One region of the Acetivibrio cellulolyticus CD2 genome, then DNA from elsewhere that is predicted to be linked to it. Evidence: riboswitches for the same ligand, from Rfam matches in the RefSeq annotation. Region 1 holds a riboswitch; the other holds the start of a gene.
What was found. A riboswitch is a leader RNA that binds a small molecule or an ion and turns the genes downstream of it on or off. The one in region 1 is predicted to bind cyclic di-GMP.
Positions count from the first base shown of each region.

Region 2: it holds a riboswitch for cyclic di-GMP, as region 1 does, so the genes downstream of both, ACECE_RS29440 (cellulose binding domain-containing protein) here and ACECE_RS0211945 (transglutaminase-like domain-containing protein) in region 1, are expected to answer to the same signal.

Region 1 covers NZ_JH556655.1:29,239-45,994, forward strand. Annotated here, with positions in the region: gene ACECE_RS0211885 (adenylosuccinate synthase) at 1-1,060, opposite strand, end outside; gene ACECE_RS0211890 (DUF1858 domain-containing protein) at 1,408-1,620, opposite strand; gene ACECE_RS0211895 (Fe-S-containing hydro-lyase) at 1,689-2,243, opposite strand; gene ACECE_RS0211900 (fumarate hydratase) at 2,269-3,111, opposite strand; gene ACECE_RS0211905 (adenine nucleotide alpha hydrolase family protein) at 3,497-3,889, shown strand; gene ACECE_RS0211910 (HU family DNA-binding protein) at 4,223-4,501, shown strand; gene spo0A (sporulation transcription factor Spo0A) at 4,621-5,430, opposite strand; gene aroA (3-phosphoshikimate 1-carboxyvinyltransferase) at 5,528-6,796, opposite strand; gene ACECE_RS0211925 (response regulator) at 7,105-8,100, shown strand; gene ACECE_RS0211930 (THUMP domain-containing class I SAM-dependent RNA methyltransferase) at 8,185-9,333, opposite strand; gene ACECE_RS0211935 (hypothetical protein) at 9,535-9,891, opposite strand; gene ACECE_RS31110 (hypothetical protein) at 9,999-10,172, opposite strand; cyclic di-GMP riboswitch class I at 10,692-10,776, shown strand; cyclic di-GMP riboswitch class I at 10,865-10,950, shown strand; gene ACECE_RS0211945 (transglutaminase-like domain-containing protein) at 10,967-11,809, shown strand; gene ACECE_RS0211950 (cohesin domain-containing protein) at 11,944-14,502, opposite strand; gene ACECE_RS31115 (cohesin domain-containing protein) at 14,975-16,756, opposite strand, start outside.
Region 2 covers NZ_JH556657.1:500,956-517,711, forward strand. Annotated here, with positions in the region: gene ACECE_RS0214195 (GH36-type glycosyl hydrolase domain-containing protein) at 1-5,104, shown strand, start outside; gene ACECE_RS27580 (DUF7847 domain-containing protein) at 5,209-6,072, shown strand; gene ACECE_RS0214205 (DUF3810 domain-containing protein) at 6,165-7,268, opposite strand; gene aat (leucyl/phenylalanyl-tRNA--protein transferase) at 7,297-7,980, opposite strand; gene clpA (ATP-dependent Clp protease ATP-binding subunit ClpA) at 7,980-10,253, opposite strand; gene ACECE_RS0214220 (ATP-dependent Clp protease adaptor ClpS) at 10,416-10,715, opposite strand; gene ACECE_RS0214225 (sulfite exporter TauE/SafE family protein) at 10,925-11,278, shown strand; gene ACECE_RS0214230 (sulfite exporter TauE/SafE family protein) at 11,294-11,689, shown strand; gene ACECE_RS29440 (cellulose binding domain-containing protein) at 11,935-14,289, opposite strand; cyclic di-GMP riboswitch class I at 14,396-14,479, opposite strand; gene ACECE_RS0214240 (hypothetical protein) at 14,901-15,944, shown strand; gene ACECE_RS0214245 (hypothetical protein) at 16,297-16,756, opposite strand, start outside.

The DNA of each region.
Region 1 (16,756 bases):
TTGTCTCTTTACCGTCTTTCTTGTATGCTACACAAAGTTTGATCTTAGGGAGCTTTCCAATCGTATCTACATGATTTATTGCAAGTCCCGTTAAACCATTAACCCTTGCGGCATATCTTATCATAACCAAATCAAGCCACCCACAACGTCTCGGTCTTCCTGTGGTTGTACCATACTCCCAACCAAGCTCTCTTATGGTATTGCCTATTTCGTTATCCTGCTCAGTCGGAAATGGTCCAGCTCCAACTCTCGAAGTATAAGCCTTCAAAACGCCATAAACCTCATCAATATATACAGGCCCTATTCCAGCACCTGTACAAACTCCACCCGCTATAGGGTTTGAGGATGTAACATACGGATATGTACCAAAATCCAAATCCAGGAACGTAGCTTGAGCTCCTTCAAACAAAATTTCCTTTTCAGCTTCAATACTATCAAAAAGTAAGCTGTTAGCATCTATAACATGAGACTTTAACTTTTTAGCATATTCCAAATATTCTGAAATTACTTCGTCCTCGTTAATTGCCTGCCCGCCATATACTTTTTCAATAATAAGATTCTTAACAGCAAGGTTTTCTTTTACCTTTTTTACAAAAATCTCTTCATCTATTAAGTCACACATTCTTATTCCGGATCTTTCTGTTTTATCGGCATATGCAGGTCCTATACCTCTTTTTGTAGTTCCTATTGAATTTTCTCCTCTAAACTTCTCCTGAAGCTCATCAAGGAGTCTATGATATGGCATTATTACATGCGCTCTATCACTAATTAAAAGTTTATCTGTACTAATTCCTTTATCCGCAAGATTCTCCATTTCTTTTAATAAAACGGCCGGATCTACAACTACTCCATTCCCAATTATGCACGTTTTCCCCTTATGAAGGATACCTGATGGTATGAGGTGCAACGCGTATTTAACTCCATCCGCGACTATTGTATGTCCTGCATTATTTCCGCCTGAAAAACGTACTACTACATCTGAGGTTTTGGCAAGCATATCAATATACTTTCCCTTTCCCTCATCACCCCATTGTGTGCCTATTACTACTCTGGTAGCCATTCTACCATTCCCCCTATTCCGGAAGTCAGACCACAAATAATAGCTCTTAATGGTACTGCAAATTTCCTTATTTTTGACAACATATAAATTATAACCGCAAAACAAACCAATTACAATATAAACCTTACTTTAATTATTGTACCATATCCCTGTGAAAAAGCAACCAGTTTTCCGAATATTAATTCATTTTTCGCTCTCATTGTTCGGATTTCATGCTAATAAAGGACCTTTCTAGCACATTTAGGCGTATTTCTAAGTGTTTTGAAACTTCCTCAAATAAAAATAAGACACTCTTACTTAGCGTCTTATTTTTGTAACTCAGTATAATATTGTTCTTATTTAAGAATTTATGCCTGTTCCTTTTTGGCAAAATACTCATTAAGTTCTTTAACAAGTTTTTCAGCATCTATACCATGAATTGCACAAGCATCTTCAATACTTTCCCCAGATGAAGATGGGCAACCCAAACAGTGCATTCCATTATTTAAGAATATAGGTGCAGTTCCCCTATCAATTCTTAAAACCTCTGATATTATCATATCTGATGTAATTTTGTTCATGCTTTTCCCTCCTATATTCAAATTACTAGTGTTTATTATACACTACTCCTTGATAAAAATATACCCTATTAAATAGTTTGTCTAAACATTTTCTTTCCTGCTTCATATAAATTATTCCCTAAACTATCAATGATAACTGTTACAGGGAATTCTTTAACTGTTAACTTTCTTATTGCTTCTGTCCCTAAGTCGGGAAAAGCAACTATTTCTTCATGTATTATACTTTTAGCTATTAATGCTCCTGCCCCTCCAATAGCACCGAAATATACAGCTCCATATTTCTTCATAGCCTCAATAACGCTATTGTCTCTGAGACCCTTTCCTATCATTCCGCTTAAACCCATCTCAATGAGTTTTGGTGTATAAGCATCTACCCGGCCGCTCGTAGTTGGACCCGCTGATCCAATCACCTCTCCGGGCTTTGCCGGACATGGTCCAACATAATATATAACCTGGTCCTTTATATCAAAAGGTAGGCTTTTACCTTCTTCCAGCAAACCAATCATTCTTTTATGAGCAGCATCCCTTGCAGTATAAATAATACCGCTAATATTAACTATATCTCCTGCTTTAAGCTTTTTTACATCAGCCTTACATAAAGGTGCTTCCAAATTGTACAGCAATTTTATCCCTCCAATACATTTATCTCTATATCTCTGCCTCTGCATGCCTTGTTACATGGCAATTAATATTGACAGCAACAGGAAGTCCTGCTATATGAGTAGGATATACCTCAATATTTACAGCTAACGCAGTAGTCCTTCCACCAAGACCGGATGGACCTATTCCCAATTTATTTATATCACTTAACAATTGGGCCTCAAGTTCGTTCACATATTTAACATTACTTCTTTGATCTATTGGCCTTAAAAGCGCCTTTTTAGCCAACAGTGCTGCCTTTTCCATTGTTCCGCCTATACCAACACCTACTATAATAGGAGGGCATGGATTTGGCCCCGCATTGTCAACAGTATCTATGACAAACTTCTTGACTCCATCCAATCCATCTGATGGCTTTAACATCTTCAAAGCACTCATATTTTCGCTTCCAAATCCTTTAGGAGCAACAGTGATTTTTACTTTGTCACCTTCCACAATATTATAATGAATCACGGCAGGCGTGTTATCCTTTGTATTAACCCTATCTATAGGATCTTTCACAACGGATTTTCTAAGATACCCGCTCTCATATCCTCTTCTTACACCTTCATTTATAGAATCTGTAAGGCTTCCTCCTGTTATATGTACTTCCTGCCCTACATCAACAAAAACTACGGCCATACCGGTATCCTGACAAATAGCTACTTCCTTTTCTTTGGCAATACCAGCATTATCAATAAGCTTACTTAATATATCCTTACCTGTTTCTGACTCTTCAGTTTCCAGTGCGTGCTTAATACCGTTTAGTATATCTTCATTTAGATAGTAATTCGCACTTTTACAAAGTTTTTGTACTATTTCAGTTATTTCATCCGTATGTATTGTTCTCATATTTTCCTCCATCTCTCTTTACATTATAACCACCTACTAGTATACTAAAATCTTGCTTGTATGAAAAGAATACTTTATAAATACTAAAAAAACTTATTAAAAATTTAAAAAATTGTTCACACATGAGTTTAATAATTCTGATATAATAGATAGTAGGAGATGATTATATTCTTTCATTTCAATACCTTGTAGTTTGTACAACCTTTTAATTTTTTACTAATGCACTACAAATTTAATACTTTGGCTTAAAAAACTTAATAAGTTACTTTTATTTCATTTTGTAAATCTTTACTACATAAAGCAAATATGCTAATATAACCTTTGGATTTTATTGTGTTTGGCTACATGATTTTTGCAGTTCATTATATGAAAGGGGTTTTTAAGTTTGGATTCTCCTAAAAACATTCTGGTATGCGTTACTCAACAGAAAACATGCGAAAGGTTGATTAGAAGGGCAGCAAGTTTGAAAGATGATCTAAAAGGTGAGCTATTCGTTATACATGTTGCAAAGAACGCATGGAACTTCTTAGACAACATCAAAGAAGGAGAAGCACTCGACTACCTGTTTAGAATTTCTAAATCTGTAGGAGCTGATTTATCAGTACTAAAATCAGATAACATTGTTGAAACAATAGTTACCTTTGCAAGAGAAAAAAAGATATCATATATTGTGATGGGTGAATCACCTAACGATCATAAGGAAAACAATTTTTTTAACGAGCTAAAATGTCTGCTAAGTAATGTAGAAATAAAAATAGTGCCTCAAGAAGAAATATGATATAAATGTCGAAAATTGTTTAATCTTTTCTAAAAAAAAGAGTGTTGGTCAATTCAATCCATCACTCTTTTTTATAATTTAGTAATGTAAAAAAATACAACCCCGTCTATTATTTCACAGTCTAATCTTATTTGATCCAATAGACACAGGTTGCAGACAGGCATTTTCCAAAATTAACATAACATTATACACATAATTGATTTAATTTTCAAGATAAATATACCCATATTAAAAAAATTTTGCTTAAAACCACTAATTTATCAGGAATGGCTTGACTTTCCGCTATTTTCATTATAAAATATTGTCGAATTCCAAATATAGGAGGTTGTGTACATGAACAAAACAGAATTGGTAAACTCAATTGCTTCAAAATCTGGTTTAAACAAAAAGAACAGTGAAGCTGCTTTAAACGCTTTAATCTCATCAGTTGAAGAAACTCTTGAAAAAGGCGATAAAGTTGTGCTTGTTGGCTTTGGTACTTTTGAAGTAAGAAACAGGGCTGCTAGAAAGGGAAGAAACCCACAAACTAAAAAAGAAATCACAATCCCAGCATCAAAGGCTCCTGTATTTAAAGCAGGTAAAGGCCTAAAAGATATTATTAATAAAAAGTAATAAATATTATTGATAAATATTGAAGTCCTGTCTAGTTGTAGACAGGACTTCAATATTTTTTAATTAATAAATTATTAAATAAGTATTACTAAATGAAACTCACTCAGAAAAACCAAGTATTACCTGATTCCCATTGAAATTCTGATCTTATCTGACATCATTGCAATGCACTCAGAATTTGTAGGTTTACCCTTTGTATAGTTAATTGTATATCCAAACAAAGAATCTATAGTATCAAGATTTCCCCTTGCCCATGCACTTTCAATTGCATTCCTTATCGCTCTTTCCACTTTTTGCGACGAAGTATTAAATTTATCAGCAACAGCAGGATACAAACTCTTTGTTATTGAACTAAACATCTTTGGATTTTTCACAGTTAGCACAATCGCTTCCCTTAAGTACTGGTAGCCCGCCATGTGCGGAGGTATTCCAACCTCATGCATCAGATTTGTAACTTCCACTTCAATATCATATGTACGATCTAAAGCATCAGCGTTAGCAAACTCCATATTTTTATTTACTGGCTTATAGGAAAAAGCCGAAAGATATTTTTCCTCATATAGCTGCCTTATTCTAGTAACTAGAACCTCAACGTCAAAAGGTTTTATAATGTAATACTCTGCACCCAATGATACTGCCTTTTGGACAAACACATCCTGACCAATTGCCGATAACATAATAAAAAGAGGCTTCCGATCCATCTGCTGCGTTGCCAGTTTCTCTAAAACACCTATTCCGTCAATGTTTGGCATAATAACATCAAGAACAACAACATCAGGCTTTATAGATTTAATCATTTCTAAAGCCTGCATTCCATCCTTAGCAATACCTTCAACACTTATATCGTCGTACTGGTCCATATATTCCTTTAATAATTCTTCAAATTCCACATTGTCATCTGCAATTAAAACTGTAATTTTATCTTTCATTTCATACTCCCTTTAATAAATAAACCTCTTTTGGTAATCTCCCTAATTAATTATAATATAAAATGCACTAAAATAATACAATTTTCTCTAAATTTCATTAATAAAATTCTATTTCGCCACCACATTTACTTACATTGCTCACAAATTCAGGAAATGTCACATTGATAGCTTCTGCCGAATCTATTATTGTTTCTCCCTCACTGTTTAACCCGGCTATTGCTAAAGACATAACAATTCGGTGATCATCACAGCCATTAACCTGACAGCCTTTAAGTTTACTCTCACGAATAATAAGGCCATCTTCCAATTCTTCTATATTCGCACCCATTTTGCCAAGCTGTTCACACATAACATGAATCCTGTCAGTTTCTTTTAACCTTGCTTGAGGAACATTTAATAATCTTGTCTCCCCCTTTGCGAAACACCCTGCAACAGCCATAGCAGGAAGTGCATCGGGAATAGCATTCATATCTATGTCCATACCAGTAAGAGTATCACCTTTAATTATAATACTATCTCTTCCCCGTGTTACTTTTGCTCCCATGTCTTCCAGTATTGAAAACACCTCTTTATCCCCTTGCGGATCTGTTATATCAAGATTTTCCAGCACAAACTCCTCACCTGAAATGGCCGCTAAAACAGCAAAAAATGTTGCCGATGAAAAATCTCCAGGTATAGTTACATTAAATGGCTGATACTTTTGATTTCCCGGAATATAAAAAGACTTGTATTCGTTGTTTTCATATTTTATACCTAGCTTATCCATCCACCACGTTGTTATATCAACGTAAGGTATTTCATTTAGGCGCGTAATATTTACTTCTGTGTCCTTATCAACTAAAGGAGAGCTGATTAGAATTGAAGAAAGAAATTGAGAAGTGACAGAATCAAGCTCTGTTTTTCCACCTTTTAGTTTCCCTCTGACCACTACTGGTGCCATATCGTTATTTCTAGTTGCAAATGCCTCTCCTCCAAGGTTATTAATTGCCTTGATGAGTGGCCCCAATGGTCTTCTACGGACCTGATAATCACCTGTAAAAACAGTATATCCTTCTCCTAATGCTGCTAAATAAACCCCAAGTCTTAAAGTAGTCCCTGAGTTACCTACATTTATAACATCCGCAGGGGTACATGGACTTCCATTAAAACCTTTAATAGTATATTTGTTATCAAGCTTATCTATTTGAGCTCCTAAAGCTTTACAGACCTCAACTGCTGACAGTGCATCACTTGAAATAAGTGGATTATATACTTGTGATTCTCCTCCAGCAAGACTAGCCATAAAAAGAGCTCTTATCGTATGGGATTTTGACCCCGGTATTTTTACTCTTCCATTTACCTTTGATTTTCTGACTTTTAATATCATATAAAACTCCCTTCTACCATGCTACATTAATTTATCTATTTAGGGATTTGAAAGCTAATTATTGCCAAGTCCCTTGTTATTATATTATCATATAATTCTAAAATAGCAACTATTCACTCATAACTAATAGAATAGCAAATGCCTCTGCAAAGTGGTAAGCTATGTAATCACTCAACACTTTTAATACCTGAAAGATAAGAAATATTCAGGTTAGGAATGCTGAAAAATAACTTGGGCTATCCAATAAAAAGGATTGGGTACTACAATGGATTTGTAATTTGTGTTAGAATATATATATAGGTGTGTTAATGTATGTATATTGTACAAGCTTTAACTTGGTATTATATGGCTTATCAAATATTATAATAAGGACTTTTGATCATATGGATGGAACAGTATTGCTTATTGATTATTCTGAATATGAAAGAGAAAAAGTAAAGATAACCTTCGATAATATTGGAGAGTTTAATTTTACTGAAATTGACAGCATGAAAATGTATTATCATGTTATTCACGACTTGTCTAATTTTTCTCTGATAATTATTGATATTTCTTTTCCTTCTGAGAGCGAAGGCTTTGAAGTTATTTCTTCTCTTAGAAAAAATGCAGTCACCTCAAACACACCAATAATAATTATAACAAAATCTGATAACATTGAATATAAAAAATACGCACTCAAATTCAATGTAAGTGACTTTATTATTAAGCCTTACCAAACCAAGCGCCTCGAAAACTCAATAAGAAGTACCTTAAAAATCGAAAACAAATTCAGTTATAATCTAAATAGTGCAAATGTTATTACTATGTCTGTTGAAGACTATATTGCAAAAGAATTTAAAATAGCTTCAAGAGCAAATCAAAATTTATCAATAGTATTTATAACCCATATAGATATAAACAAAGTTTCCTCAGAGAGTAAAAAAACGCTTTCTCACTCTCAAAAGGAAAAAGCGTACCAAATGGCCATAGAAAAAGTCAAATCAGCTTCAAGATCCACCGATACAGTTATCTTCAATGACGGCAAGGATATATTAGTCATACTACCTTTTACAAACGCCCAAGGAGCTGATAAGGTAATGATCAAAATAAAGGATAGCCTGATTGATGGGCTGAATAGTTTGAACCTACCTAATGACTACTTCTACACCGTCCATACTACCTTCCCCCATGACGGCAAAAACTTTCAAGCGCTTATGGAGAAAGCGCTAAAAATAGTTGAAGACAAAATAATGCTTGAAAAAATCACTTATATTGGTTTGAACACACTTGATCACGCAAGAAAAAGCTACAAGAAGTTTAACTAATGCCCCGCATTTTTTCTAGAGCATACGGGGCACATTCAAAGGGATTACATTCAAGCAAGCCTTATTTCTTCTTTTATTGTATTATCACTCAATCCTGCTGTTTTTTGGTGGCGGTGGCCCATAAAACTGATAGTAGTTACATAGAATCCTACCATTATACAATTTCCTTTTCTTATTTGCTTTCCTGCCAAAAAGCTTTTCGAATTCGGGATGTGAAGATAAAATGTAATGTGACCAGGTATCCAATGAACCAAATACCGTTCCCATTTCCTTATACAGCTTTTCAATCTCTTTTATCTCTCCAAGGCGCTCGCCATAAGGTGGATTACAGATGATAAAGCCATATTTGTTTTTAGAACTGATTTCTGACATAGGCATTCTCTGAATATGTATATACTTATCTACCCCCGCCATCTTTGCATGGTATCTGGCAAGGCTTATAGCATCCTCACTAATATCAGTACCTTGAATCTTTAGCTCTCTATCAACCTTAATCATCCCTCGTGCTTCTTTTCTGGCATCCAACCAAAGAGCCTTTGGTATATTAGGCCATTTTTCAGCATCAAACTCCCTGTTTAGACCTGGAGCAATATCCAAACCAATCATAGCTGCTTCAATCGGAATAGTTCCCGAACCACAAAATGGATCAAAAAGTGTCCGATCATGTCTCCATCTACTGATTTGGATTAAAGCGCAAGCCATTGTCTCCTTTAGCGGGGCTCCTCCTACAAGCTTCCTATAGCCTCTTTTATGAAGCCCTGACCCGCTAGTATCGATTGTTAATGTCGCCATATCTTTAAGCAATGACACTTCAACCCTATATCGCGGACCTGTTTCCTTAAACCATTCGCATTTATACTTCTGCTTAAGCCTTTCAACTATAGCCTTTTTTACAATAGCCTGACAGTCAGAAATACTAAAAAGTTTTGAGTCAACAGATTTACCATCCACCGGAAATTCTCCGTCTTCGGGTATCCACTGCTCCCATGGAAGTGCTTTTGTTTGTTCGAATAGCTCATCAAAAGATAAAGCTTTGAACTCTCCCATTTTCAATAATACACGGTCTGCTGTTCTAAGCCACAAATTCGTTTTACAAATTGCACTTTCATCACCAGAAAAAGTAACTTTTCCGTTTTCTACATATTGATCGCTATATCCAAGCTTTTCAAGTTCCCTACCTACAACTGCCTCTATTCCAAAAGCAGATGTTGCAATAAGATGTATTTTCCCCATATAATCATACCTCAAGTCTATTCATATTTGTTACTTGGCAGTATTTATTATATCCATTGGAATTATTATAAACAATAAATTTTTTTAAATATAAATAAAATCAGCTATAGAATATCCATAATAAGTCTACATCAAAAGGTTTCTTTATACATTAAGAGATGTTTGACTATTGTGCTGCTCCCATAGCTAATTTTGTGTTTTTTATTGGTCTATATTGTCAACATGGCATTGATTCTCTACTGTTATTCCTGTCGACAATGTTGGGTCTATGCTTTCCTCCTTGGTTACTTGAAGTATTTCATATATAGATGCTCCACCGCACAATACCCTAATCATTTCATCCATAACTTCTTGCCCTTTTGTATCTTGGGAATATTTTTTTATAATTCTTTTAAACCCGTTAAATAATCTTTGCTCATCATTTGCATTTATCTCATCTTTTAATATTTCTGCAAATACATTAGGCAAATTACATATACGTTTTTCCATATCTTCAAGCTCGTTTACCAGGCTTATTGCTTCATTATACTCATTAGTAGCTATGATAGATTCCTCCATTCATGTTAATGTGATGAATCTATTATTTCAAATATTAACTCTGTTTATTACTTTCTGTGCAATTATTCAAATTATATTTAGCAGAATTTTATTTAACCATACAAATTCTACATTCGCTTTTTTTCTACAATTTTACCTGCAAATATTCCTAATAATATTGAAAAACCAACTAAAATATATGACATTAAACTATTCCAAATTGAAAACCCTAAAACCGCAATCGCCCCTCCCATTGCAGCTCCTAAAAGCATCCCAATTTCAGTATAGCTATACCCTTTCATATGTAGCCGATCCCCCTTAAACACTTTTCAAATTCATATTTACTAACACTATAATTAGACGTCGAAACCTGCTAAAAAGTTCATACATTTATATCATTATATCAAAGATTATAAGCAACCTTTTCCCATTCTAAATCCAATAAGCCATATATTCAATTATTTCCCTAAATAAAATTAAATCTATCTCTTCTAGCATTTACAGTATGTATACTATTTCTTAGCTGAAAACAGTCTTATATTTAGTAGTAACTTTGAATCACAGAAAATGAAACTAATTTACTATATATAATCAACTTTAAAAATTATATAATTATATATGTAGATACAAATATGCAAAGTTTGTTCTTTATTGAACTTTTTCTAGTGCATACTTATCTTGGAAATCATACATTTAAAAAAATGTCTATTCTGAAAAGCACTGGATTTATTCATTCAACTCAAGCATGTAATTTTTTTAAAGCATTGAATTATGTTTGGTTTTATAGTATAATAGTATTAAGAACAATTTAATTTGCAATCATTTGTAAAAGGCAAATCTATCGAAAGATAGAGACGCAAAACTACGGGTCTACGGTCGCTTGACTACGACAGCCGGGTTGCCAAGTGTTTAAGAGACTAGAACTCTTAAGTGCTCTTATTGGTAATCCCAATAAGGGCTTTTTTAGTTGTTCTGTTTCTTAACCTTATAACCCTTTCGAAAATGGCAAACTCAATGAAAATTGAGGACGCAAAACTACAGGTCTACGGGTTTCATTACTATGATGGCTGAGTTACCGAATAAGGGAGGAATAATTATGAAAAAAAGCCTAAGATACTTACTACTAATTAGTATTGTCATCACTATTTGTCTGAATTCCGTACAAGCTTTTGGTGACACTCAAACCCATTTAATTGTCTCTAATGGTGTAGTACTCGAAACGCTTCCTACATCAGTTGAAGGCAAAGTTGTTCTTACCGGCAATACTTATAAAAGCAAAATCAAAATCATTGTTTCGAAGGACGACACGTCAACTTGGTATGATGTATCACTAACCAAAGGGAAATATAAAGAAGAAATATGGCTTATCGATGGTAAAGGAAAGTATAAAATTTCCGTCGTTGTTCATGAATACGATAGAACCTACTCTTATGGACCTACTTTAGAAGTTGAAAACACAATAGATGTTAATCGATTTTTGGTTCCAACCAAACATGTTGAAAGTAATAATGAAGAAATCATTGCACTTGCCAAAAGTATTACACAATATTCAACAACCGAAAAAGATAAAGCATTATCAATATACAATTGGGTAGCAAAAAACATTGAATATGATTATGATAAGTATTTAAGGCAAATCAATAAAAATTTTGATAATGACTATGGCGCCGTGATAACCCTAAAAACTAAAACTGGCGTATGTTATGATTATTCTACACTAGTAGCCGCTCTAGGAAGAGCAGTTGGACTACAGGTAAAAGTTATAAAAGGAAACTTTGTTAATCCCTATCGAAAGGAACTCCATGCCTGGAATGAAATATATATCCCTGAAGAAAATCGCTGGGTTAATGTAGATACAACCTTCGCACATAGTCTCAACACAAATTATTTTGATAATAGCGACTTTTATACAGACCATGAAAAGATTTCTGAATACTAATAAATTAATGATAGCAAATAGAAAAGCTGCCCCAAAAGTAACTATTTATATACTTTAGGGCAGCTTTTCTATTTCATTATTAACTATTAATATTACGTTGTTGTATCAATATCAATTTAGCTTATATACCCAAATTATTTTATAATAACTTCTTCCTCATCTGAATTTATATAATACTTATGATCTAAAGATCCTTCTGCAATATCTTTAAATGCCCAATAGTTTTTAGGTACATCAGTGAAATCTAATGTTGCACCATTCAGTGGCCCTCTATTTAAAGCCCTATTAACCAAAACGACACACTCATCGCGTTTAATTTTATTATCTGGCTTAAAAGTCCCATCGGAATAACCATTGATATATCGTAAATTAGCAAGCTTTAGTATAAAGCTTTTTGCCCAATGGTCATCTATATCGGTAAAATTATTACTCAAGCCTGTACTTGCATCAAGATCAAGCAAGTTGTAAATAACAGCTGCAAATTCACCTCTTTTTATTGTCTGATCGGGCTTAAAACTACCATCAGGATATCCTTTAAACAATCCAACCTTAGTAACAAGTTCAATAGACTCTTTTGCCCAATGTTTATTGGTGACATCTGGGAAATTAACATTATTAGAATTTGCTGAGCTACCTACATCAACGAATTTTGCAATTATAACTGCAGCTTCTGCCCTTGTTATCTCCTTCTTTGGTCTAAAACAATTGTCAGTATATCCCTTAAGATATGATTTATGTTCTCCAGTTTTAACACCAGCAGGTATATCCTCAGTAGGTTCTACAACAGTACCACTGTTTGGTGTTGTTTTTACTGACGTAGTCTTTGTTGGAGTTACAGTACTTGTTGGAGTTACAGTACTTGTTGGAGTTACAGTCACTCCACTATTTAAAGTAAGAGTCCCAGAATATAATGTTGCACGTACACTTTTCAGATCTTTATCTCCAAAGGATGCATCATTTACTGTTATACTAGTAGATGTCCTTGCAGAACTTATTACTTTAAATTTGAGCTTTACAAACACTCCATCAGAACTAATATAGCCATCACTCATTGTATAGTCAAGGAACAATACCTTTAACTTACCATCTGCTTCTTTATTTATTCCAAAGTTTGTATTAGGATTTGAAACTATGCTTCCAACTTCTCCACTTAAATATTTGAGCATATTTTTATCATATATAATTGTCATGTCCGTTGTACTGATTCCTTTAGCAGGTACGTTTACATATTTCACAGGCACCGTTACTTCATCACCATAGTTTGCTACATACGAACCAATTTTTACTTGGAATCCATTTGGTGTTACAGTTGGTGTTATAGTTTTGGTTGGTGTAGGTGTTATAGTTTTGGTTGGTGTAGGTGTTATAGTTTTGGTTGGTGTAGGTGTTGCTGAAGCAGATACAACTTTAATACTACTTGGTTGATTAACAGAATACCCAGAGTATATGCGATTTCCGTACCAGTCACTAAGCAGAGTACCACTTATTCCATTTGAAATGCTATCTGCATTTTCAAACTTAACAGTTGTAGTACCCTCTTTTAATACTTTAAACCCAACAACCCCTAAAACCCCTGACGTTTCAGCCACCCCACCTGTCCTGTATCCTTCAAGTCCCAAATAAGCCTTACTGAAATTGAGAATTCCTTTGTCAACATGATTATCAGCGTATGCAAAAGGACTATAATTAGAATTAAGCAATATACTACCATCTAATGGAAGTGTGCTAATTTTAAAAGGACTTTTCGTATTAAAGTTTACAGCCTGCAAAATTGTCGGGTCATATTTTATATTAACCTGATATCCTGCAAAATTATTAATATTGTTTATCTGTATAGATGCCTTAATTATATCTCCAACAACAACTGACGTCTTATCTAACTTTATTGATATGTAACTGTTAGTTGTAGTTGGTGTTGCTGTTGCTGTTGGTGTTGCTGTTGGTGTTGCTGTTGGTGTTGCTGTTTTCGTTACTGTAGGTATCGCTGTCTTCGTTACTGTAGGTGTTGCTGTTGCTGTTGGTGTTGGTGTTGCTGTTGCTGTAGGTGTCGCTGTTTTGGTTATTGTAGGTGTAACTACTTTTGTTTCTGTAGGTGTTGGAGGTACTTTAACCTTAATATCTGAAGGTTGTTTTATTTCATACCCGGAGGCTATCCTACTTCCATCCCAGTCAAATAATATAGTACCCGTTATACCATTGGGCATAGTAGTACAATCGGCAAAGGAAATAGTAGTGTCCTTTTCCTGCAAAACTTTAAAGCCTATAATGGCAATAGAACCAGTACTCTCTTCCGTCCCGCTATTCTTATAGGCTTCAAGGGTTATATATGATTTACAGATGTTAAGTTCTCCATTATCTAAATTATTTACTGCTTTAGAAAAACTTAAGAAATCAGAATTATTTAACAAATCACCTGGTAGTGGCATTGTAGAACTCTGATATTCTTTACCTGATATGGGATTTACAGCCTGAAGTACTTCTGGATCGAATTTAATATTAACTTGATATCCAGCGAATTTTTGAATATTACTTATCTTAATTGTCGCGGTTATTATATCATCTAGCTCTATGGATGTTTTATTAAGATCCATTGTTATATAAGACTCATCGCTTGCATTTACCTGCAAAAACATTTGAAAGTACATTGTTGTCAACAATAGAAAAATGGTAGCTACACTAATTGCTTTTTTCATTATACATTCCTCCCACAAAGATAAAAAATTGAATATTTATTAAGGTACTATATTTAGAGATGACAAGCAATAAGAATAGATAGTCAACTTTGCTTATTTGATTGCCAAATAGCATGTAAACCAATCAAAAATTCTGCTCGTTCTCCATAATACCATAGTTTCAAATTTGTAATCTATTTAGCCTTTCAAGGGATCAATACTGAGTTTTTTCAGATAGGACCTATAAATCAAGAATAGGTATAGCAACATTTTAATGATATGGTAGGCCGATTACTACGTAAAGAAATACAAATATAATTAAGAACTACACCCCATCAAATAATGATTTATCTCTAATCTTAAAACTCCCCCATTAATAACCTATATAATATTTCCTTATAATGTTATTATATATCAAAACTGTTCCATATTCAAGTAACAAAAAACTTCCTTACCTCTTAGAAAAGGTAAGGAAGCTTAAGTTTCTTATATACTATTTAACATATAGCTTTTCTAAAGTTCCTTCAATAATGTACTGGTGGTCTAATGCACCCTCAGCTATATCTTTAAACGCCCAATGTGTTGTAGGAACATCTGGGAATTTCTGCGTTGTACCATACAATGGTCCTCTCTTAAGTGCCCTATTTAAAAGTGCTACACTTTCACAACGCTTAATACTTGCCTGAGGCTCGAAATTACCATTAGGATATCCACTAATATACTTGAGTTCAGTAAGTTTTTCAATATATACTTGAGCCCAATGTCCTTTCACATCTTCAAACTTATATTTTGTAATATTTGTATCTTCAATGCCAAGGAAATGGTACACTATTGTTGCAAATTCAGCTCTTGTTATTTTCTGATCAGGTTTAAATGTTCCGTCAGTATAACCTTTAAAATATCCCTTATCAGTAGTATACTTAATTGCCCATAATGCCCAATGTGTATCCTTAACATCAGGGAAACTTACTTTATCGCTTACATATGTCACATCCGCACCTGATAACTTAGCCAAAATAGTTGCTGCCTCAGCCCTGGTAATATTATTATCAGGCAAGAATAAACCATTCGGATAGCCTTTCAAGTAAGCTGTATGACTTAATGGAAGTCCATCTGGACCTGGAACTTCAGATGTAGGTTCAACTACAGCACCCGATGTAGGTGTCGCTGTTGGTTTTGGTGTTGGTGTTGTTATCGGACTAGGATTTACATCTGGATTTCCACCTGGAATTACACCTGGACCTTCATTAACTGTTGTTGCTGTAGGCTTAACAGTCTGTGTTGGCGTTGGCGTTGTACTAGTTGTTACACCTGGTGTTACACTTCCTGTTGGTGTTGGTGTCGGTGTTGCACTAGTTGTTACTTCTGGTGTTACTGTCGGCATTGCACTCTGTGTTGGTGTTGGTGTCGCAGTTGCACTTGGTGTTACTGTCGGCATTGCATTTTTTGTTGGTGTTGGTGTCGCAGTTGCACTTGGTGTTACTGTCGGCATTGCACTCTGTGTTGGTGTTGGTGTCGCAGTTGCACTTGGTGTTACTGTCGGCATTGCACTCTGTGTTGGTGTTGGTGTCGCAGTTGCACTTGGTGTTACTGTCGGCATTGCACTCTGTGTTGGTGTTGGTGTCGCAGTTGCACTTGGTGTTACTGTCGGCTTTGCACTCTGTGTTGGTGTTGGTGTCGCAGTTGCACTTGGTGTTACTGTCGGCATTGCACTCTGTGTTGGTGTTGGTGTCGCAGTTGCACTTGGTGTTACTGTCGGCATTGCACTCTGTGTTGGTGTTGGTGTTGCAGTTGCACTTGGTGTTACTGTCGGCATTGCACTCTGTGTTGGTGTTGGTGTTGCAGTTGCACTTGGTGTTTCTGTTGGCATTGCACTCTGTGTTGGTGTTGGTGTCGCAGTTGCACTTGGTGTTACTGTCGGCATTGCACTCTGTGTTGGTGTTGGTGTCGCAGTTGCACTTGGTGTTACTGTCGGCTTTGCACTCTGTGTCGGTGTTGGTGTCGCAGTTGCACTTGGTGTTACTGTCGGCTTTGCACTCTGTGTTGGTGTTGGTGTCGCAGTTGCACTTGGTGTTACTGTCGGCTTTGCACTCTGTGTTGGTGTTGTCGTCGCAGTTGCACTTGGTGTTACTGTCGGCGTTGCACTCTGTGTTGGTGTCGCAGTCGCACTTGGTGTTACTGTCGGTGTTGCACTCTGTGTTGGTGTTGGACTTGCAATTACCTCAATTTTTCCATCATTGTAAACAACATTTTTGATTTCATCAGTTCCAGAATA
Region 2 (16,756 bases), on a different contig from region 1:
AAAGATTAATGCCTGGAGCCGTAAAGTTGATTATATGGTGTCAAACTTTAAGGAGGAGTTAAGAAATTACTATTCCTGGAGCTATTTGCTGTTTGAAGTTCCTGAAGAATTAAAAAATGGATCCCATAAGAATGAAATTGAAAAACCGATAAAAGCTATATTTGACCTGCTGAAGGTTAATGTTGCTCTGGTAAAATTGCCGGAGCACTACAGGGTGATAAATATCGAGATAGATAAACTTAACAAGAACATTGCAAAAAATAAGGAGAGTAGTTTTGTAAATATAAAAAATTGGCTGGACAGATTAAAGCATGAATTGGAAAAGTCGGCTCAAAATGTGGAACAGATTATTTCTAATTATCGATATTTAATTGACAGGATTGATAAAATATCCTGCGAAACAGAGTTTATTCATTTATATGACAATAAGAAGCAGCTTTTTTCAATAGGTTACAATATCGAAGAAAACAGTCTCACCAATTCATACTATGATTTGCTTGCATCCGAAGCTAGACAGACGAGTTATATCGCTATTGCAAGAGGCGAAGTAGACGCACAGCATTGGTTCAAATTAGGGAGGACTCTTACCCGCATAGACCGCTATAAAGGTATGATTTCATGGAGTGGAACAATGTTTGAATATCTGATGCCTTTGCTTATAATGAAAAGTGTAAAAAACACTTTATTGGATGAGACCTATTCGTTTGTTTTAAGGAGTCAGAAAAAATATGCAAAGCAGAGAAATGTTCCGTGGGGAACATCCGAGTCGGGATTTTATTCTTTTGATATAAAGCTTGATTATCAGTATAAGGCATTTGGAGTTCCGTGGCTTGGACTAAAAAGAGGATTGGCAGAAGATATGGTGGTAGCACCGTACTCTACTATGCTTGCTTTGCCGGTTGACCCGCATGATTCCGTCAGAAATCTAAAGAAATTGGCGGCAGAGGGAGCAAATGGACCCTATGGATACTATGAAGCGATTGATTATACACCTGAAAGGCTGCCAATCGGCTCTAAATACGGTATTGTAAAGAGTTATATGGCTCACCATCAGGGAATGAGCATACTGGCTCTAAATAACTATTTAAATGGAAATATAATGCAGAGGCGTTTCCATAATGACCCCGTAGTCGATGCAGCTAAACTGCTTCTTCAGGAAAAGGTACCGACGAATATTCTCTTTACAAAGGAGAATAAGGAGAGAATACTGCCATTTACTGATGTAACCTTTGATGTAGAAGATTCCTACAGAGAATACGATATGCCGGACTATGTTTTACCTAAGGCCCATATTTTATCAAATGGAAGCTACTCTGTAATGCTTACCGATAGGGGAACTGGATACAGCAGGAGTAATTTGTTTGATGTTACAAGGTGGAGAGAAGATATTACCCTTGATAATTACGGAGTATTTTTTTATGTAAGGAATACCAACACTAATGAAGTCTGGTCTTCTGCCTATGCTCCTGTAAGCAAGCGACCTGATAAGTATAAGGTGACATTTACTTCAGGGATGGCAAAATACCATAGAAAGGACGGAGACATTGACACAGTTACCGAAGTAGTTGTTAGTTCCGGTGACAATGCAGAAATAAGGCGAGTAACTTTTGTAAACCATGGAAGTGAAGCTTGTGTGCTGGAGGTCAGCAGTTATTTTGAACTTGTTTTGACACAGCATGGAGCGGATGTTGCTCATCCTGCATTCAGTAATCTTTTTATAAGAACGCAGTTTATTCCAGAATTAAACTGTCTTATAGCCAGCAGAAGACCGAGGTCAGAAAATGATAAAACAATGTGGGCAGTAAATGTACTGACTTTGGAAGGAGAGGCTTTAGGAGGGATACAATATGAAACAGACAGGTTCAAGTTTATTGGAAGAGGTCGGGATGTATCAGATCCTCAGGCCCTAGAACCAAGTAAACCTCTTTCAAACTCGGTTGGTGCTGTTTTAGACCCTATAATGGGGATACGCTATATGATAAGAATAGATCCGGGAAAGACTGCAAAACTAAATTTCATAGTTGCTTTAGCTGAAAGTCGTGAAGCAGTATTGGAAATAGCATCCAAATACTCAAATCATGACATAATCCCAGAGGAATTTAATCTTGCAGCAACAAGAAGCCGTGTGGAAGCCAGGTATTTGAATCTTAAGACTTCAGAGATTGAGTTTTATCAGGAATTGATTTCTCATATTTTGTTTATAAGTCCTGCGCAAAGGCTCAGGCAGGAGTGCATTATCAATAATACCAAAGGCCAGCCAGCATTGTGGCCGTATGGTATATCCGGAGATATACCAATAGTTTTGGTGAAATTGGAAAAGACCGATGAAATTGATATAATTTACGAAATATTAAAGGCTCATGAATACTGGAAATATAAAAACCTGAAAGTAGACCTGGTAATACTTAATGAGGAGGAAAACAGCTATACAAATCCGCTGAATGGTCTTATAGCAGATATCCTCTCTGCAAGCCATGCCCATGATATGATAAATAAACCTGGGGGAGTATTTGTCTTAAGAGAGAGTAATCTTCCTAAGGAAGATGTTAATCTGATTTGTGCGGCAGCAAGGATAGTACTCAGCGGTAATGCCGGGGATTTGAAGGAGCAGCTAAACGTTAAGTTAGACAATAAATTGCCTGAATTAAAGGTATATAAGGAAGTGCCTAAAGAATATGATCACAAGTCAGGTGAGGAGGTGGACCTGCAATTTTATAATGGTATTGGAGGTTTTAATAAAGATGGAAAGGAATATGAGATTTTTTTGAAAAATGGTGCTAGTACTCCTTTACCATGGTCAAACGTAATATCTAATCCCAAATTTGGATTTCTGGTTACAGAGTCAGGTTCAGGATATACATGGCATGAAAACAGCAGGGAGAACAAGCTGACTCCATGGTCAAACGATCCTGTATCTGATACACCGGGTGAGATAATCTATCTTTCTGACGATGCGACCGGAGAAATATGGAACATTACTCCGCTTCCTATACGTGAAAACGGCACGTATACAGTTATACATGGATTTGGATATAGTATATTCAGGCATTCGGCGCATGGATTCGAGCAGGAATTAACTCAGTTTGTACCTGTAAATGAAAATATAAAGCTTAGTCTGGTAAAATTAAAAAATGTATCTGATTCTTCGAGAGTAATCAGTTTATACTATTATATCAGACCGGTACTTGGTGTGAATGATCAAGTGACAGCTTCACATATAAGTACCCAAAAGCATGAATCCGGCGCAATACTTATAAGAAACACATATAATGAGGAGTTTTATGGAAGAGTGGCTTTTGTTGATACTTCTGCAAAGGAAAGAACTTTTACCTGTGACAGGAAGGAATTTTTCGGAGGAAGTACTCTCTCAGATCCACCCGGAATAAGGAGGGCTAAACTAACTGAAACAGCAGGGGCTGGGTTTGACCCCTGTACAGTTATATGCTCTGTTCTTAGTTTTAAGCCTGGGGAGGAAAAAGAGATTGTTTTTACGTTAGGTGAAGAAAAGAGTATTAAGACTGCGGAAGCATTGATTTTTAAATATAGAAAAAAAGATGAGGTAAAAAAGGCTCTTAAAGAAGTGGAGAAGTTTTGGAAGGAAAAGCTGGAAAGTCTCCAGTTTTCTACTCCAGATAGAGCCATGGATTATATGCTCAACGGATGGCTGTTATATCAAGCCCTATCATGTAGAATGTGGACCAGGACAGGATTTTATCAATCCGGTGGAGCATATGGATTCAGAGATCAATTGCAGGATTGTCTTTCAATTGCTCATATAATGCCGGAAATTACCAGGGAGCAGATCCTTCTGCATTCAAAGCACCAGTTCGTTGAAGGTGATGTGCAGCACTGGTGGCACGAAGAAAAGTACAAAGGCACAAGGACAAGATTTTCAGATGACCTCTTATGGATGCCGTATGTTGCTGCTGAGTATATAAGAATTACCGGTGATACAGATATACTAAAGGTAGAGACGCCATTTCTGGAAGATGAGCCGCTGAAGGATTTTGAAGATGAGAGCTACAGGGTTCCTAGAATTTCGAACCAGATATCATCAATATATGACCACTGCATAAGAGCTATTGAAAGGTCTTTAAAATTCGGGGACCACGGCATTCCGTTAATTGGCTCGGGAGACTGGAATGATGGTATGAATACGGTTGGAAACAAGGGCAGGGGAGAAAGTGTATGGTTGGGATGGTTTTTGTACTCAATACTTATGAAATTTGCACCTATATGCAGGGATATGGGAGAAGAAGACCGTGCCGAGAGGTATATATCAATTGCAAAAGATATCGCTAGATCTATTGAAGAGAATGCATGGGATGGCAACTGGTATAGAAGAGCATACTTTGACAATGGACATCCACTTGGTTCCATTCAAAATAGTGAATGTCAGATTGATTCTCTTGCACAATCATGGGCAGTTATATCGGGTGCAGGCGACAGGGATAGAATAAACACAGCAATGAATGCTCTGGAAAATTACCTTATCAAGAGGGATGAAGGACTTATAAAATTGCTTACTCCACCCTTTGACGAAGGTGATTTGGAACCGGGGTATATAAAAAGTTATGTTCCTGGAGTACGTGAAAATGGAGGTCAGTATACCCATGCAGCCTCCTGGGTTGTTATGGCAGTTGCTCTTTTGGGAGATGGGGATAAAGCTTCAGAATTATTTGGACTGCTAAATCCTATAAATCATGCAAAAACCTACATGGAATACTCCAAATACAAGGTAGAACCATATGTGTTGGCCGCTGATGTCTACTCGGTAGAACCTCATACCGGCAGAGGCGGTTGGACCTGGTATACCGGAGCTGCTGGCTGGATGTACAGGGTAGGCATGGAATACATTCTGGGATTTAAAAAGAACGGAGATGGTCTGTCAATTGACCCATGCATTCCAAAAGGGTGGACCGGATTTGATATTAAATACAAGTATAAGGACACTTTCTACCGTATTGCAGTAAAAAACCCTGATGGGGTAAACAAAGGCATCAGAAAGATTATTGTAGATGAAAAGGAACTTAATAGAAGCATCATTGAGCTTATTGATGATAAAAAGGAGCATAGTGTGGAAGTGATTATGGGAAGGGAGTAATAGGCGAAAGTATAGTGTTAGGTACTTTCTTGTGGACATCATGAATAAATTTAATTATAATGAAAATGGTATTTTCTATAATATTATCAGTCAAGGGGGTTAATATGAAATATTTAGAGAAAGCATTTAATTTTTTTGGTAAGTATTATTTATTAGCGATACCGCTATTTATTGCAATTGTTATACCATCTATTATAGGCGTTGCTTTAGGTTTGCCGCAGAAAACGAAGGAGTTAAGCGATTTAATAACACAAAACCCTGCAATGTTCCAGAGTAATCCTTGGGAATATATGGGGGTGTCCCAATCGTTGTTTCCTATATATGGCATTATGAGTGTTGCATCCTTTATTCTAATGATAATTGCTTACCCATCAACTTATGGTATGGTAAGCAAAGCATTGTCCACTGGCAATGCAGATTTGGGTGACTTTTTACCGGAATTGAAAAAAAACATCGGAAAGTATATCCTATATGGATTAAGCTTACTGGCGATATATTTTGGTATAGGGATTGCTGCAACGATATTATTCGTAATTCTTGGAGTTGTTACAGTAGCATCAAGAGTTATTGGAATTCTTTTAATAGTTTTGTTTGTTTTAGCATTTATTGCATTTCTTTTAGCTTTTGCATTTTTAACTGCTTTGTGGTTCGCATCTATGGTTGATGATGGACTAGGTGTTGTTGATGGTTTTAAAAAGTCATTTTCAGTGGCGAAATCATATTTTTGGTCTATAGTAGGAATATCGTTATTGGTTTGGATAGGAAGTGCATTTGGAGGCGGTATTTTATCAGGAATTTTTTCTTTCATTCCGGTTATCTCATATACTTTTTCATCAGGTGTGTCAGCTTTGGCTCAATTTATACTTATAGTGTTTTATTTTGAAGTTTACAGAGACAAGACAGGTAAGAATGATTATATGGTTGAAAACCAAAACCCTATTTCTGAAACTCCAGGTGATTACCTCTAATTTATTTATATAAAAATCACGGTGGTATCTACCACTATGATTTCAGGACACTTGCTTCAAAAAATTCTTCGAAATTGTGAATCGGCTAATCACTATTGGTTAGCCGATTTTCTATACTCAGCAATTAACAGGTCAACCATTCTTCCGTAACTTTTTACTCCATCCTCTTGCCTGTTTGCTTTAAGATAAGTATCATTTACTGATGAGGAGAAATCCTGTACAGGTGTTTCATATTTTCGCCAGTATTGATTTATTGCATTAAGGTCTCTTATTATTCCTTCTGAGTAGTTGCTTCTGAGTTCAGAATAGCTAGTGGCATCATTTTCATAGAGGGCATTGGAGGTGTAGATTAAAGCATATAACATTCCTGAATATTGAAAATCCTTATCGGGATGATATCTACAGGCAATATAAGATATGTAATTTGCTTCGTCTTCTCTTGAAAAGCCTCTCTGATGTGCCATTTCATGGCAAGCTGTAAAAGGGAATGGAGCGTCAAGTATAGATGTATTTACATTTGCTTCTCCGGTAAAGGGCGAATATATGCCTTCTATGCCTAGATAGGACATAACTTCAGATAAAAGAACGCCTTTAGGTCTGGCATAAATTCCTTTAAACTCAGGATACGCTTTAGCAGCGTTTTCATACCCCTTATATGCGCGTTTTAATGCGTCTTGTTTACCTGCTGGAAGTGTCATTACACCATTCTCATCTTCGCTTACGTATTTTCTGAGCTCATTAGCCTGGGTTGCTAGTCTTTTACATACACTTGCAAGTTCCTCAACTGATGCCGGTTGAATGTCCAGTCCTGCTATTTGAGAAAAAGGGACCCTTTGGTAGTTTAATCCCCATATGACAACGAAGGAAAAATATAATATACTGATAAAGGCCACAATATTGATAAGCGAATCAAGAAAAAGCTGTTTTGCTTGGCGGGGTGTTTTGAAAAGTTTGATTATTAGATGAATAAATTTTGATATTACTAGTACAATTAAGCCAATTAGAAGTATTTCAGCCAGGGAAAAGGGAAAAAGTCCTGAAATAAGGTTCAGTGGAGCGGCAATAATTCTGTAAATTCCTGAGGAATATACTCTTTCAACCAATGCTAAAGATAATGTTGAAAGGTAAACCAGTATAATGCCTAATGGTATAAGAAGTACGAAACACAATTTTTTAAAGCTCTTTTTTAGTCCCATTATACACCATCCTTACTCAATTTGAATTTTACTTATCTTGTGTTCTATGCCAAATGCCTCTTAGAGTGTCATGAGTGAGACCTTCTTCGAGTTCCTGTAGAAAAGTATCCCGGGATACACTTACTGCACCAAGGGATTCAAGGTGTTTAGTATAGACCTGACAGTCAATAAAGTGAAATCCCAGTTGACTAAGTTCTCTTGTAAGGGTTATAAGTGCTGTTTTAGAAGCGTTATCCATGGTTGAAAACATGGACTCACCAAAAAAGCACTTTCCAAGTGAAACTCCATAGAGTCCTCCAACAAGTTCATCACCAAACCATGCTTCAATGGAATGAGCAAATCCAAGCTGATGCAAATCACAGTAACTTTCTATCATATCTTCAGTTATCCACGTATTACCACTTCTAAGTTTGCCGCACATGGTTATTACATTGCGAAAACATGTGTCAAAGGTGACTTTGTATATAGTTTTCCTAAGCACCTTTTCCATTGATTTTGATACCTTTAGATTTTTTGGATATAGAATAAACCTTGGATTGGGTGACCACCATAGTATCGGCTGATCTTCCTCATACCATGGGAAAATTCCATTCTCATAAGCAAGAAGAAGACGCTCAATCGAGAGGTCTCCTCCTACAGCTAGCAACCCATCCTTATTTGATAGTGAGGGATGGGGAAATATCAAATCTTTACTAAGTCCATATACTGGCATCAGTTTTTCACCTTGTTCTTTCTGCTGATTTTTACTTCATCATTGACGATATCAATAACAGCTGTTCCACCCGATGAAAGATTTCCAAACAGTACCTCATCAACAAAATAGGTCTTAATTCTTTCCTGAACAATCCGCAGGATTTCACGGGCTCCATAGTTAGATGACAGACCTTTTTGCGCAAGCCATTTATAAAATTTGCCCGTCACTGTGAGTTTGATGTTTTTAGTTTTAAGTTTTTCTTCAAAAATCTTCATTGCTTTTTTAGCAATAAGCATTGCCATATCCTCGTTTATATGGTTGAATACTGCAATTTCGTCAAGTCTGTTTCTAAATTCAGGAGAGAATATTCTTTCAACTTCTTTAAGGATTGCACTTCTTTCAACACTTCGGCTGTCAAAGCCTATCATTGCCTTGCCAACTTCCCTTGCACCAGCATTGGAAGTCATTATTAATATTACATTCCTGAAATCAGCTTTCTTCCCGTTGTTATCCGTTAGGGTAGCATAGTCCATGATCTGAAGCAGGATATTATATATATCGGGATGGGCTTTTTCAATTTCATCAAGCAACAGAATGCAATAAGGTGTTTTCCTTATAGCATCTGTAAGAAGCCCGCCTTCTTCATATCCCACATATCCGGGGGGAGCTCCAATAAGTCTTGCAACGGTATGTTTTTCCTGATACTCGCTCATATCAAATCTGATAAGAGGAATTCCAAGTATTGAAGATAGTTGCTTACATAATTCGGTTTTTCCTACACCTGTTGGTCCCACAAAAAAGAGGGATGCTACAGGTTTTTCAGGTTCGTTAAATCCTGCTCTGGATCTTTTTATGGCACCTGTAACTGTGTCTATTGCTTTGTCCTGCCCAAATATCTCTTTCTTAAGCTTCTTATCAAGATTCTTAAGCTGCGAAATTTCGTTGCTTGAAACTGATTTTTGAGGTATTTTTGCTATAGAGGAAACTGTAAGTTCAATGTCTTTCTCTGTAATTGTAATGACTTTTTTATCATTTTCACAGTGAAGCCTCACATATGCTCCTGTTTCATCAATAACGTCTATAGCCTTGTCAGGCAGATGCCTGTCCTGAATATACTTAGCCGACAGTTCTGCTGCAAGTCTTAAGGATTCGTCAGTATATTTAACCTTGTGATAATCTTCATACTTGTCTTTAAGGCCTATGAGTATTTTATAGGTATCTTCAACATCAGGCTCAGGAACATCTATTTTTTGGAATCTTCTTGACAGTGCCCTGTCTTTTTCAAAGTATTTTTTGTATTCTTCATAGGTGGTTGAACCTATAAAACGCAAAGATCCCTGTGTCAGAAAAGGCTTAATTATGTTTGAAGCGTCCATTGCACCATCCGATACAGATCCAGCTCCTACAATGGTATGAATTTCATCTATATATACAATAGCTTTTTCCTGACTTTGTATCTCATTTAGCACCTTCTTCATACGTTCCTCAAAGTCCCCGCGATACTTTGTTCCCGCTAACATGCTGCCCATATCCAGATAGTAGATCTTGCTGTCCTTTAAGGATTTTGGTACCTTGTTTTCTACAATAAGCCTGGCAAGTCCTTCAGTGATAGCTGTTTTGCCGACTCCGGGGTCGCCAACATGAATAGGATTGTTTTTTAGTCTTCTTGATAGTACCTGTATTGTACGTTCGAGGATATCTTCTCTTCCGATAAGGGGATCTATCTTGCCTTTTTTAGCCTTTTCAACAAGATCTATTGTAAAGTTACTCAAGAATTCACTTTGTTCGGAGCTTGATTCCACTTCTTCATCATCGGTATATATGGAAGACTCCATACTATCTAGGAATGATTCATTTGTCTTAGGAACTAGAGAAACTCCATGTGAGATATATTTGAGGACATCTATTCTCTTTACACCATTTTTTTGAAGTATATAGCTTGCAAAGGACTCTTTCTCACTAAAAAGAGCAACTATAATGTCACCAAGCCTAATTATATCCTTACCTGAGGACATACAGTGATAAGCTGTTGATTGCATAATGCTGTTTACGCCTACAGATTCTATTGGATCAGTACCTTCAACTACAGGAATGTTTTCTCCAAAGAATTTAACCAGCTCATTTTTGATGATTTCAACGCTTGCTCCACAGCTTTCTATAATGGCTGCGCCTTCATTGAAAAAGAGTGAGGCATAAAGAATATGTTCAGGTGTAAAGTATTCATGTCCATTGTATTTAGCCTCATTGTATGCAGCCATTAAAACTCTGTTTGTTATATCATCTAATTTCATATAAAACCCCACCAATTCTAAGTATTAGGTATCATAAAACATACAGTTACACAATTTTGCAGAATAATGTTAAGCATATAGTTACTCCATATGTGCTTCAGAAACTCTAGAAACGAGTTCTGTTATGGGCACTTAAATAGCAACCTATATAGTTTTAACAATTTAATCTGGTTCCATAACTGTTACAAGTGGAAAATCTCTTTTTATAGCCATCTCTTCTACCTGAGCAATTTTGGTACATGCAATATCATAGGTATATGCACCTACAATACCTTTTCCCTTCTCATGAACATCAAGCATAATTTGCGTTGCGTCAGTAGGATTTTTGTGAAATACTGCAATAAGTACTTCTATAACAAATTCCATTGTAGTGTAATCATCATTTAAAAGTATTACTTTATACATTTTAGGTTTTTTAAACTCAATTATTGTATCATCTTTATAAACAACTTTTTCAGACATATTATTTCTCCCATAGCTAATAAATTCTTTGCCATATTCAATTTAAATTATAACAAATTGAGCTCAAAAAGTGCAACCAATAAACAAGGTATAATTATACAGGTAAATACCTCAAAATTTTAATGAATATAATTGATAAATTTAATAAGAATAAGAAAGGTGATTGTAAAGTGCATATAAATACTTGAAGTGTATATGGAGGAAAGCTTTTGAAAAAATATATCAAGTATATACTTATAGGGTTGGCGACAGGCCTAGCTAACGGCCTTTTTGGCTCGGGAGGGGGAACTATAGCTGTTCCAGCCATGGTTCTCCTTTTAAATGAGGAAGAGCATAAGGCCCATGCTACTGCCATTTCAATTATATTGCCGCTGACCGTTGTAAGTGCAATACTTTACATGTCCAATAATTTTATCAATTGGAATCTAACAGCTAAAGTTATGATTGGAGGGATTATAGGAGGCTATATAGGAGCTAAACTTCTTAATATATGCCCTTCAAACATATTAAGAAAAATCTTTGCAGTATTTATGATTGCTGCTGCTATAAGAATGATATTGTGATAAAGCGGAGGATTTATGATACTTTTTCTTATTGGTCTTATCTCGGGAATAATCAGTGGAATGGGAATTGGAGGTGGAACAATCCTAATTCCAGCATTGGTTATATTTGCAAATCCCGATCAACATATTGCCCAAAGTGTTAATCTTATATTCTTTATTCCTACAGCAGTTATAGCACTGATAGTACATATAAGAAACAAGCGCGTTGATTTCAAGGTGGCAATTCCTATAATTATTTTTGGTCTATTAGGTGCATATCTTGGTTCCCGACTTGCAATCAGGTTGCCTGGAATAGTCCTAAAAAAGTATTTTGGATTTTTTCTATTGGTACTTGGTGTCTGTGAGATAATCAGAAAGGATAAACAAAAGGTCTCGGAGAAAAAACTGAGGCAAGCTGGGCAAAGGTCGTAGGTGTATGATACGCTCTCTTCTAAGTAGACAATAAATAATAATGTTTGCTTGGAAGGGAGCATTTTCTATGCCAAATAAAAATAAGTCCAGCATATCGCGCGCTATATAGACAACGGTCCAATGGAATATAGCGTCTTTTTACAGAATAAAGTATCATAAAAATATCTCCAACCAAAAATCTTGGCTGGAGATATTTACCTGTCTACTTGACAGGGAGCGGTTCAGTACGACAGTCCATTATGCTTTTATGGCTCTGTACCACTTACTTTAGTACCGGATAAATATACTGTTACCTTAGTCCAGTCAACAAAATTTGTTGCTGACGAGTTGAAAGAATAATCGTTTGTCTGAGAGTAGTTTGACCAGTCGGATTTATTAAACCTTGAATGTATCTCTGTGCTTGCACCAGCGGCAAGACTACCTGCCCCTGAAGAGAAGCCGATTTCAAGGTAACAGTCTGCGGTTGTAGTTGGAGAACTCATACTTATGAATGACGAAGTTATGTTTGAATTTCCAGCCATAGCATAGTCAACAGTAAATTGTTGTGAAACTGAACTGTCAGCAGTATAGTAATATCTTATTTTTACAGTTGACAGATTAATTGGTGTTGACCCTGTATTTGTTAACTTGAACTTAGGAGTTATGCCGTTTAATGAAGAAGCTGTATTACCATTGAACATCTGTATGTTCAAGCTAGCACTGGATGAATTTGTAGATGTGGCAGCAACTGTAGGTGTAGGTGTAGCTACAGGTGTAGCTGTACGTGTAGGTGTAACTACAGGCGTAGCTGTACGTGTAGGTGTAACTACAGGTGTAGCTGTAGGTGTAGGTGTAACTACAGGTGTAGCTGTACGTGTAGGTGTAACTACAGGTGTAGCTGTACGTGTAGGTGTAGCAGTGACGGTTGTGCCACTACCTGATGGAGGAGTACCACTATTTAAGGTTCCTGAAAGATATACTGTTACTTTATCCGTATCAGCATAGGCCGTAGCTGTTGGATTGAAGGAGTAATCGTTTGATTGATTATAATTTGACCAGTCGGATTTATTGTACCTTGCCTGTATTTCAGTACTTGAACCAGCTGCCAAAGTGCCGGCACTCGATGAGAACCCGACTTCAAAGTAACAGTCTGTTCCAGTAACTGAAGGACTAACAGTTGTAAATGTTCCAGTTATGTTCGAGCTGCCAACTGAAGCAAAGTCAACACTAAATGATTGTGAAGCTGAACTGTCCATAGTATAGTAATATCTTATTTTTACAGTTGACAGATCAATTGCAGATGAACCTATATTTGTTAATTTGAACTTAGGAGTTATTCCATTTGTTGAAGATGATGTAGTACCATTGTACATTTGAATGTTCAAGATTTTATTAGATGATTGTGAAGTAGAAGTAGCAGCAACTGTTGAAGTAGGTGTAGCAGTTTTAGTAGGTGTAGCAGTTACTGTTGCAGTTTTAGTTGGGGTAGCAGCGGCGGTTGCGGTTACCGCAGCGGTTGCGGCACTGCCGGAAGGAATATTGCTATTCCTCTTTTCGTACAGCCAGTCTTTTACAAATTGGCCCATATGATCATTATAAGTTGAATCTCCGCTGGCATTGTTGGTCGAACCTGCAAGATCCCATGAGGAAACACGTGTTGAGAACATAACAGGTTTATAATCGTTGTCAAAAGTCCATGCGGTCCAGCTTATACCCTTGGTTTCCAAATAGTCCTTATATGCCTGACCGTAACTACTTACAGTACCTGTGGTAATTGAATCACCATCATGCTGGAATCCCCATTCAGTATTAAGGAAAGGAACTGAATTTGCTGCATTACCGAAGTTTGCATCCCATGCACTTGACCCACCATGAGTTGGATAATAGTGAGCGTTATAAACAATGTTACCACCTGTTACAGGACTGGTAGCAGCCTGGCCGAGGTTTTGTGACCATCTTGGTCCGCCTACGATAATGAGGTTATTAGGTGCGATCGTACGTATCATGTCTACCCAGCCCTGTGCAGTAGTTCGCCATGTGCTCCAACTATCAGGGTAAGTTGGTTCATTGAATAATTCGAATATTACATTAGGAGTATCCTTATATTTGTTTGCTATAAAAGTCCAGAATTCTCTTGTTTGTGTATCTTTATCCGTATAAGTATCAATGTAGTGCCAGTCAATTATACAGTACACTCCTTTGGCAATACATGCCTCGACAGCAGCTTTAAGATGATCGTCATAATATGAGTTGCTTGATTTACCATTATACCAGCAGTTTGTCCATCCGGCTTCACCATCAATAGCTGCTGGATAAACAGGTAGTCTGACTACTCTCGAATACCATCCGCTAGATTCATTAGTAGCCATGTTAATAAGGTCAACGGCTGTTTTGCCGCCCCTAAATGATCCCTGATGTTCAATAGCACCGATGTCAATTAGTGATACACCTCTTAAGACTACTGTATTGCCGCCGGGGTCTTTAATGTACTTTCCGTCTACATGAAGCCAAGGAGTTGGAATTGAAGCATTACTTGGAGATGGTGAGATAAAAATGAATCCAAAAGTGAAAAGAAAAACAAAAATGGCTAGTGCTGCAAAAATTCTTTTTGCATTTTTCATAAACATTCTCTCCCTTCAAATTTCCTATACTAACAAATACTCATTTAGAAGGGGCAATGAAGCTTTGGAGATCATTGGAGAAAACCCAAAAAATAAAACTATCATTTTCGGCAACTCGGCTGTCTTAGTCAAAGACCTTAGACCCGTAGCTTTGTGTCACTGGTTTTCACCAGGTTTACCATTTCAAATGATGTTTTGTTAATATAGATTTCATTATAGCATATTATGGAATCGATTTTAATAGGCTATTAGTACTAGATTAGGACTCAAATACTAGATTAGGACTCAAATACTATATATGACAAACGCTAAAGTTAAATCTATATAGCACTTAAACGTTATCTACTATATATAAAAAACATCCTTTAAATTTAGTTGGAATCATCATAAAAAAGTGTTGCTTTATTATCAAAAATGGCATATAATTACAAGTACAAAATTCAAACTATACATATTATTGTCACACCGCTCTAAGAAATTCTTTTATAAAGGTATTGGCATTTTTTATGTTATAAGTTATAATTATTATGTAGTATGACATAAGTATAATATGAATTTACAATTAATCATATCTATGTTGTTTCGTTTGTTTAAATTTAAGGGGTGGTTTCATGGATAATAAAAAAGACATTTTGAGGGTGACCATGAAAGATATTAATTTACTTCCAGAAGACATTTTAGCTGCGTCGTCAAATTCTATGGAGAAAAGAAGAACTCAAAGCGAAGTTAATGAAAGTGAGAAAGTTACTAACGAGTCTGACTCTAAAGTTCCGCCTGCACAATCGGAAAAGAGTAAGGAAGGCGTAGTAACACTTTCTAAAACCTTAAAAGATAATCTGATAGATAGTATACATCAGAATTCTGACAGGGCTACTAGTTTTTTGAATTCATTAAAGAAGGATAAAATTAGAAATCTTGAAAGGATTTTAGGTGTTGACAAAAAGGATTTATCTTTTTCAAACAAAAAGAATTATATTTACAGTACAGGTTCTGGAAGGATGGTTATAATAGACCGTGATATCTGGGGAGAACCATGCACCGTTACCGTTAAAGAAGCTAATGACGTTGCAATAAGACGTGTCAAGTTTTTTGAGGATGAACCATTCTTGTTCCCGGTATTTAATGAAAAGAATTTGACTGGCGATGTTATACATATGGATGATAATGAAATTTGGTATTTGTATAAAGATGAAGCAACTATCGTTTTATTTAAAAATGATAAACCAGATTTCCTTAAAGTATCCCTTAAAAATTTTAAGAATATAAATAACAAAAAAGCTTTACATACCTATTTGGATAGCTCTAAGATGCTTTATCTTGATAAGAAACTACATGCGCTATTAATTGAAGATAGAAATATTCAAGTTGAGGATATAATTAAAATAAGAGCTGGGTATGCAGTGTATAAAAATACCAGCAGGACATATAAAGTGTTGTTGTTTGATGAGTTCAGACAATTGTATGATGAGTTTACATTCAGTAAGCTTCCTTCAGTTAGGGAAGATGGTTGGGATGTGTTGTTTTCTAAGGATATAGTTGATTATGTAAAAGCAAACAATTATTCCTTTGAGAATTTCAGACAGGATGACGGGCACATAGAGTATTGGCAAAATATTGGGGCAAAAAGAGTTTGTGTTTTAAGATGTAAAATTTAAGTATAGTTTATAATTTATTAGTTTAGAGAATGTGATTCTTATCGCATTCTCTTTTTAATTATAGGCCCTTGGAGTGAAATGAAGATGCGAAATCGAGAAAGAGTTTAATTTGAGTGGACATGGATATTTTGACATGACTGCTTAAGATAATTACCATGCAGGAAATCTTAGTGATATAGATTATTCTAAGGATTCAGTAAAAGAGAGTATGAAGAATCTTCCTAAATTAGGTTAAGCCTTAGCCTCTGTAAAAAACTAATTTGTGAAAAAATTCTTCTTATATTAATGAATTAGCTACGGCAAGTTGCCGTAGCTAATTTTATTTAATTTTTTTGAGCTTTTTATCAAGCAGTTATCTTTGAACAAACCTTAATTCCATCCAGTCAAAAGCTATCCAGTCATTAGGGCCTGCATTTGAAGTATTCTCAATTACTACTCTGTTGTTTCGTCTCAAGTTTGAAATATTGAAGGTCAAATTTCTCCAGTTGTCAAACCTTTGTCCTGCTGGACGCCCGTGTTCAAGTTGAAGTCTTCCTGTATGGACTATTGTTCCGTTTATGGTTATACGTGCAGAGTAGTTGTTAACCGGTACGTTTTGATGATCGTCAAGTACTGCGCGAATTATAAGTTGTGCTCTTAGGTTTCCCGGGACAAATAGGAACGGTGGAACTGAGAAATTCCATGTGCCTCTGTTACCTGTGTACAATATGTCCGCATTACCACTTGGATTGCCATAATTGGGGTAACCGGTAAGCTCCTTAAACAATGTTATATTTGTTTGCGCAGGTGGGTCACTTAATACTGGGTTTGGT